2 regions of the Streptomyces sp. NPDC057302 genome follow, and region 1 is predicted to be linked to the other one. Evidence: riboswitches for the same ligand, from Rfam matches in the RefSeq annotation. Region 1 holds a riboswitch; the other holds the start of a gene.
The links. A riboswitch is a leader RNA that binds a small molecule or an ion and turns the genes downstream of it on or off. The one in region 1 is predicted to bind cyclic di-AMP.
Positions count from the first base shown of each region.

Region 1 (4,041 bases):
CTCCCCGAGACCGTCTAGTAGAGACTGGTACCGGTAAAGACCGGTACTCATACGCCGAAGGGCCTGCCCGAAATCGGGGCGGGCCCTTCGGCGTTCCCGGTTCCACGCGTCGAATACCGGGCGACTTTCCTTGAATTCGGGCAGCACGAATAATCCCCGCCGAATAACACTTCTTTGTATACGGCGCCTCTGTTAATGACGGAGGCCCACCGTGTTTACGGCATGTTGCGAATTCCTCACACGATCGCGGTCGCGGTCCCTGTCGCGGCGCTCACCGTGCGGAGGAAAGCGCGGCCGGTGCGCGGCCGTCGCCCGCTCCGTGTGCGCCGCGGTGAGCGACCTGGCCCGTTCCGCGTCGCCGCGGGCGACCGCGTCGACGATCGCGGCGTGCTCCGCCCAGGACTCCGCGGGAGCGGCCGAGGTCTCGACGACGTACATCCAGGCGATCTTGTGCCGGAGCTGGGTGAGCAGCGCGGTCAGGCCCGGACTGCCGGACGACTGAGCGAGCGTCTCGTGGAACCAGCCGCCCAGGGAGCGCAGGTCATCGCTCTGGCCGCGCCGCGAGCGCTCCTGGCCCAGCCGGACGAGGCCGCGCAGGACCTTCAGGTGCGCCTCCGTGCGGCGCTGTGCGGCGCGGGCGGCGCCCAGCGGCTCCAGGAGCATGCGGATCTCCAGGAGGTCGGCCGCCTCCTGTTCGGTCGGCTCCGCGACGCACGCGCCCGCGTGCCGCCGCGTCACGACGAAGCCCTCGGCCTCCAGGGTGCGCAGGGCCTCGCGCACGGGGACGCGGGAGACTCCGTAGCGGCGCGCGAGGAGTTCCTCGGTGAGCCGGCCGCCCCGTTCGTAGACACCGGAGACGATGTCGTCCCGGATGGCCGTGCACACCGAGTGCGCGGGAATGCGCATGACCTGACCTCCGCCTTAATCCCCGCGAGACGCGGTCGATCGACGCCCGTTCAGTGATTCTCCAGCGACTCTATTGCAGAGCGGCTGAATTTCCGACGGGTGGCCAGAATTCATGGATACTTTTGGCCAAAGGCGATGCGGGGCGATACGGAACCACGAAAGCCCCGGCTCTCGACGAGCCGGGGCTTTCGGTGCGGATCAGACGCGCGTCGCGCGAAACTCCTGGGATCAGACGTTGACGCCGTGCGAGCGGAGGTACGAGACGGGGTCGATGTCCGAGCCGTACTCCTCGCCGGTGCGGGCCTCGAAGTGGAGGTGCGGACCGCTGGAGTTGCCGGTGGACCCGGAGAGGCCTATCTGCTGGCCCGGAGTGACCGCCTGGCCGACGGTGACACCGAGGGACGACATGTGGCCATACTGGGTGTACGTGCCGTCGTTCATCTTGATGACCACGTTGTTGCCGTAGGCGCCGCCCCAGCCGGCCTCGACGACGGTGCCGGAGCCGACCGCGTGGACCGAGGTGCCGGACGCCGCGTGGAAGTCGACGCCGGTGTGGCTGCCGGAGGACCACATGCCACCGCCGGTCTGGTAGCCCGTGGAGATGGACGAACCGGAGATCGGGGCGACGTAGGTGTTCAGGCGCTTGCGCTCGGCCTCGCGAGCGGCACGCTCCTTGGCCTCGCGCTCCTTCTTGGCCTTGGCCTTCGCCTCGGCCTCAGCCTTGCGCTTGGCCTCTTCGGCCTTCTTCTTGGCGGCCTCTTCGGCCTTCTTGGCGGCTGCGGCGTCGTCGGCGGCCTGCTGCTGGGCGGCGGCCTGCGCGTCGATGCTCTGGGCGAGCGAGTCGCCCACGGAAATCGCCTGGGTGAGGCCGGTGTGCTCAAGGGCCGCGTCGTCGGCGGCGAGGGCCGGAGCGGCCAGGCCTCCGATGACACCGGTGGTGGTGAGGGCGGCGACGCCCGCCACGTTCGCGGTCGTACGCGTGAGGCGGCTGGGGCGACGGTGCTTCCCGGTGGCACGGGTGAACGCCATGAAGCGGCTGATCCTTTCCTTCCTTCTCGCCTACCGGGTTAGCTGACGGGTTCGGAGCAGGAAGGTCTCCTACGAGTCCCTCACCTCACGGCAAGGTTCCCGATTCACCCCAGGGGGACATGTGGGTCCCCGGCTCCCCTGGCTCGCGCCGTACGGGGACTCGGCGATGACTGCCCGGTGCCGCGGGTGCGGCGTACTGCATGACGAACAGTCGGACCGAACGCTAAGCGGGTCATCTTTCAATCGACAAACGGATCAGAACTTTTGTAGCGCACGCCACAGGGCAGACACGTAACCTCCATATCAATTCGGACATATGAGGACCCCAGGAGCCGATTCCAGCCACTGGGGTCCCCATATGTCCTGACTGTCACTCAGCCCGTGACCACACTCACTTCACCGATGCCGAGCGCCCTGACGGGCTCCTCGATCTGCGCCGCGTCACCGACGAGCACCGTCACCAGGCGGTCCACGGGGAAGGCGCTCACCACGGCCGCGGTGGCCTCCACGGTGCCGGTGGCGGCCAACTGGCGGTACAGCTGGGCCTGGAAGTCGTCCGGCAGGTGCTGCTCGACCTGGTCGGCGAGGGTGGCCGCGACGGACGCCGCCATCTCGTACTTGAGCGGGGCGACGCCCACCAGGTTCTGCACGGCGACATCGCGCTCGGCGTCCGTGAGGCCGTCGGCGGCGAGGGTGCGCAGGACCTTCCACAGGTCGTCGAGGGCCGGACCCGTGGACTCCGTGTCCACGGAGCCGCTGATGGCCAGCATCGCGGCGCCCGTGCCGTCCGGAGTCGAACGCAGGACCTGGGCGAACGACCGCACGCCGTAGGTGTAACCCTTCTCCTCGCGCAGGACGCGGTCCAGGCGCGAGGTGAGGGTGCCGCCCAGGCAGTACGTGCCGAGCACCTGGGCGGGCCAGACGCGGTCGTGCCGGTCAGGGCCCACGCGGCCGATGAGCAGCTGCGTCTGGACGGCGCCGGGGCGGTCCACGATGACGACACGCCCGGTGTCGTCGGCGGTCACCGGGGGCACCGGGCGCGGCTGGGCCGTGCCGCCCGTCCAGGAGCCGATGGTGTCGGCGAGCACGCCGTCCAGGTCGACGCCGGTCAGGTCGCCGACGACGACGGCGGTCGCCGTGGCGGGCCGCACGTGCTTCTCGTAGAAGGTGCGCACCGCCGCCGAGTCGATGGCCGTGACCGTCTCCTCGGTGCCCTGGCGGGGACGCGACATCCGCGCGGTGGCGGGGAACAGCTGCCGGGAGAGCTCCTTGGCGGCGCGGCGGCCCGGGTTGGCGGCCTCGTGCGGGATCTCGTCCAGGCGGTTGCGTACGAGGCGTTCGATCTCGCTGTCCGCGAAGGCGGGGGCGCGCAGGGCGTCGGAGAGCAGGCCCAGCGCCTTGGGGAGGCGGGAGACCGGGACTTCGAGGGAGACGCGGACACCGGGGTGGTCGGCGTGCGCGTCCATGCTGGCGCCGCAGCGGTCGAGTTCGGCGGCGAAGTCCTCGGCGGAGTGCTTGTCGGTGCCTTCGTTGAAGGCCCTCGCCATGATCGTGGCGACGCCGTCGAGGCCCGCGGGCTCGGCGTCGAGCGGCGCCTCGAGGTGGATCTCCACGGCGACGACCTGCTGGCCGGGGCGGTGGCAGCGCAGCACGGTGAGGCCGTTGTCCAGGGTGGCGCGCTCGGGCGCGGGGAAGGCCCACGGCCGTGCGGTGCCCGCCTGGGGCTGGGGGTGGAACTGCATCGTCGCGGCCTCGGTCACTTCGCCGCCTCCTCTTCGTCCTCGTCGGCGGCTTCGGGGGCCGCGGTGGGCTCGGTGGGCTCGTACACGAGCACCGCGCGGTTGTCGGGCCGCAGACGGGCCGCTGCGGCCGCCTTGACCTCTTCCGCGGTGACGTCGAGGACGCGCCCCACGGCGGTGAGGGCGAGCTGCGGGTCGCCGAACAGGACGGCGTACCGGCACAGTTCGTCCGCGCGTCCTGACACCGTGGAGAGCCGGTCGAGCCACTCGCGCTCCAGCTGGGCCTGGGCGCGCTCCATCTCTTCGTCGGTGGGGCCCTCTTCCGCGAAGCGGGCGAGCTCCTCGTCGACGGCGGCCTCGATGACGG
Region 1 is NZ_JBHUZJ010000027.1:7,879-11,919, forward strand. It holds gene ACFUPX_RS20210 (HPr family phosphocarrier protein) at 1-18, shown strand, start outside; gene ACFUPX_RS20215 (GntR family transcriptional regulator) at 193-906, opposite strand; gene ACFUPX_RS20220 (M23 family metallopeptidase) at 1,135-1,935, opposite strand; cyclic di-AMP (ydaO/yuaA leader) riboswitch at 1,948-2,111, opposite strand; gene ACFUPX_RS20225 (M16 family metallopeptidase) at 2,310-3,695, opposite strand; gene ACFUPX_RS20230 (M16 family metallopeptidase) at 3,692-4,041, opposite strand, start outside.

Region 2 (4,041 bases), on a different contig from region 1:
GCGACACGAGGTTGTAGTGCGGCTGGAGCGCCGAGTAGCGCGCGAGGCCCTCGCGGTCGGAGAAGTCGAGGAACTCCTGGAGCCGCTCGGCGGTCACGTTCGAGGCGGCGATCGCGCGCACCTTGCCGGAGGTGACCAGCTCGTCGAGCGCGCCGATGATCTCCTCGACCGGGACGGTCGGGTCGTCGTAGTGCGTGTAGTAGAGGTCGATGTAATCGGTGCGCAGCCGGCGCAGCGACTCCTCGGCACCGGACTTGATGGTGTTCGCGGACAGGCCCTTGAAGTCCGGGTGGGCGCCGACCTTGGTGGCGAGCACGACGTCGGAGCGGTTGCCGCGCGCGGCCAGCCAGTTGCCGATGACGGTCTCGGACTCGCCGCCCTTGTTGCCGGGCACCCAGGCCGAGTAGACGTCGGCGGTGTCGATGAAGTTGCCGCCCGCCGCGGTGTAGGCGTCGAGCACGGTGAAGGACTGCGCCTCGTCGGCCGTCCAGCCGAAGACGTTGCCGCCCAGGGCGAGCGGGAAGACCTCGAGGTCGGACGAGCCAAGCTTGCGGAGAGAAGTCATACGGGGCTCAACGCCCATACGGATCGCGGCATTCCGTACGGCGGACATGCCGGACCGGCAGCCCTGGCGTCGGGGGGTTGTCGCCAGGACCGCCGGGGTTTCTGGGCTACCTCAGAGCGACTGGCCCTTGCCGCGCAGCCAGGCCGCCGGGTCGACGCCGGTGGAGTCGCCGCCCGGGTGGACCTCCAGGTGGAGGTGGGCGCCGGTGACGTTGCCGGTCGCGCCGACGCGGCCGATGGTCTCGCCGGTGGTGACCTTCTGGCCGACGCTGACGTTCATCGAGGACTGGTGGCAGAACCAGAGCTCGGTGCCGTCGTCGAGTTCGAGGACCGTGCGGTATCCGTACGCCCCCGCCCAGCCGGCTTCCTTGACGGTGCCGGAGTGGATGGCTTTGATGGGCGTGCCCGTCGGCGCCGCGAAGTCCAGGCCGGTGTGGTAGCCGGAGGACCACATGGAGCCGGGCTGACCGAAGGTGCCGGTGAGCGTGTACGAGGCGACGGGGAGGGTGTAGCTCTTCGCGAGCTTGGCCAGGCGCTCGGCCTCGGCCTTCTTCTTGGCCTCCGCCTCGGCCTTCTTCTTCGCGGCGGCCTTCTCGGCGGCGATCTTCTTCTCGGCCGCGGTCTGCTTGGCGGCGGCCTGCTCTGCGGCCTGCTTGACGGCGGCTTCTTCGGCCGCCTTCTGGACCGCGTCGTCCGCCTGGTCCTGCTGGTTCTCGGCCTGCTCCATGATGCGGGCCCGCAGTGCCTCGCCCGCGTCCGTGGTGCCCTGCTCGGCGTCGGCGCTGCTGATGCCGGCGGCGCTCAGGGGCGCTGCGGCGACCGTCACGCCGTTGTCCGCGGAACCCGCGTCGGATGAGTCGTCGGATATCAGGGACCCCACGCCCGGAAGCGACTTGGCCTCCGGCAGCGAGTCCTTGACGGCCGAGAGGTCCGGCATCTCGATGGAGACCGGGGGCTTGCCGCCCTGCGCGGTGGCGATGCCGCCCGCGCCGACGGCGGCGATGACGCCTACGCCGAGAACCGTGGAGCTGCGGGCGAGCCCGCCACCGCCCCGCTTGTGGACGCGGTGCCTGCCGCGGACGGGACGAATGGACTCCTCCGTGGGGTTCCATTCCTCCCAGGAATTGTCGTCGTACCCACCGAAGTCGTCGTCATTCGGTACGTACGCGCCTTGGGGGGCAGGGCGGTTGGACGCCACTGGGGCGCACTCCTTTCCTTCCTTCTCGCCTACCGGGTTAGCTGACGGGTTCGGAGCAGGAAGGTCTCCTACGAACAGCCGGCACGGATGCACGGATGCCCGATTCACCCCAATTAGTGGTTCCCCGGCTCCCTTTCGGGATTAGGCGCGTGCGCGCGGAGCCGACTCGAGTGACGGCTGGGACGACCGCGCTGCGTTATCGAACGTTAATAGACAGCAGGTCGGTATTCCAAGCCGTTCCGACTGATCCTTAACAACTTTGGCGTGTACTTAATAGGACACGGGGGTGGGGAACGGGGCGAGTTGACCCCACTTCTTCACACACCGGAGCTTCACACTTCCTTGACAGTGCGTCAGTTGTTATGCGGAGTGGTGTCCTTCAGTCACGGCCGGTGACATCGGCCGGTGCCATCGGCCGCCGCACCGCGAGCAGCGCCATGTCGTCGGTCGTCCCGCCGCCGGTGTGCCGCCGCACTTCCTCGGTGAGCGTGGCGAGGAGCGCGTCCGGGCCGCCCGGCCCGGGGAAGATGCGGCCCCCGAGCCGGGCCGCCGGGTCGTAGAACTCGCCCCGGCCGTCCCGCGCCTCGGAGAGCCCGTCGGTGTACAGGAGGAGCATCGCCCCGGGCGGGAACTCCGTCTCGTCCGCACGGTCCGGCCAGGCGCCCAGGTCGCCCATCCCGAGCGGCAGCGCGGGCTCGGTCGCGGACAGGACGCACAGCCGTCCGTCGCCGCGCAGGAGCAGCGGCGCCGGATGCCCGCGGTTGATGAGCCGCACGAATCGGTCGCCGTGCGCGATCTCCGCGAGGATCGCGGTGGTGAACCCTTCGAAGTCGTCGAGCCCGTCGCGCCGCGTGCCCTCCCGCGCGAGGGCACGCTCAAGACGCTGGGCCACCGCCTCCAGCGTGGCCTCCTGCTCGGCGGCCTCCCGGAACGCCCCGATGACGACGGCGACGGCCGCCACCGCGCCCATGCCCTTGCCCCGTACGTCACCGACGATGACGCGCACGCCGTGCGGGGTGTCCTGGACGGCGTACAGATCGCCCCCGATGAACGCGTCGGCCTCCGCCGCCTCGTACCGCGCGGCGATGTCGAGCCCGCCGATCCGGGGGTCCGGCTGCGGCAGCACGGCGCGCTGGGCGGCCTCGGCGATGGAGCGGGCGGAGGCGAGCTGTTTGTCGCTGCGGCGTACGACGCGGTTGATGAGGGCGGCGAGCACGGCGACGGTCAGCACGGTGATCAGCTCGGTGACGGCTTCGACGTCGGTGGTCGAGTCGGTCTTGAAGTGCAGCGCGAGCACGGCGACGCAGGAGAAGGCGCCGATGAGGGTGGTGTTGATCAGCGAGTAGAAGGGGGCCGCGATCAGCGGGGCCGCCGCGAAGAGGGGCGCCGCGGTGAAAGCGGGCGGGGTCGACATGTCGTACACCGCCCCGACGACGATGAGCAGCAGCGGAAGGGCCCGCACGAGCGCACGCTCGTGCCGGACATCGGGAGTCTTGCCCCCGCCGCTGCCTCCTCGCTGCCCCACCGCTCTTCTCCTGCCGGATCCCGCGGCCAGGACCAGATCCATGACCACGCTCAATCAGGGTTCCCGGAGCGGCGGCACGGGGCGACCGGTGTGGGCCGACCGGGTGATGCCAAATAGCGCCGAATAACGCAGGAAAACACCGAAGGCCCGGATCCATTTCTGGATCCGGGCCTTCGGTCTTTAGTAGCGGGGACAGGATTTGAACCTGCGACCTCTGGGTTATGAGCCCAGCGAGCTACCGAGCTGCTCCACCCCGCGCCGTTGAATGCAACTCTACGCCATCAGGGGGAGTGAAAGCGAACCGATTGAGGTGGGGCGCGTGCGTCAGGTGTTCTCGGCGTGCGTCAGCGTCTCCCAGGCCACGAACAGATCGTCCGTCCCCTCGGGCCGCCGCTCCCGCGTGAACCGCTCCGTCTCCGGCAGCTCGAGCTTCAGCCGGTCCCGCAGGTGGTTGAGGCCGACCTCGGTGTCGGGCCCCATGTCGCGCTGCACCTTGCCGCCGCACAGCCACCGGGGCGCCTCCGCGCCGAGCTGGTACTTGGAGTGGAACTCGAGCGCGGCCCGCAGCCGCTCCTTGACCTCGCCGTACAGGTCGACGTCCTGGTGCCAGGCGGTCTCCGCGATGTGCGCGGTGGCCGCCAGCGAGTAGCTGGCGTGCTTGAAGTTCCGGCAGGTCTCCTGGGAAAGCCCGTCGGCGAAGGTCTTCTGCCCGAACCAGTACTTCTGGAGCTTCGCCGCGGTGTTGATGTCGCTG
Region 2 is NZ_JBHUZJ010000066.1:20,607-24,647, forward strand. It holds gene ACFUPX_RS32970 (aldo/keto reductase) at 1-565, opposite strand, end outside; gene ACFUPX_RS32975 (M23 family metallopeptidase) at 677-1,762, opposite strand; cyclic di-AMP (ydaO/yuaA leader) riboswitch at 1,774-1,920, opposite strand; gene ACFUPX_RS32980 (PP2C family protein-serine/threonine phosphatase) at 2,142-3,329, opposite strand; tRNA gene ACFUPX_RS32985 (tRNA-Met) at 3,472-3,545, opposite strand; gene ACFUPX_RS32990 (alginate lyase family protein) at 3,612-4,041, opposite strand, start outside.
Region 2: another riboswitch for cyclic di-AMP. It lies ahead of ACFUPX_RS32975 (M23 family metallopeptidase); the one in region 1 lies ahead of ACFUPX_RS20220 (M23 family metallopeptidase).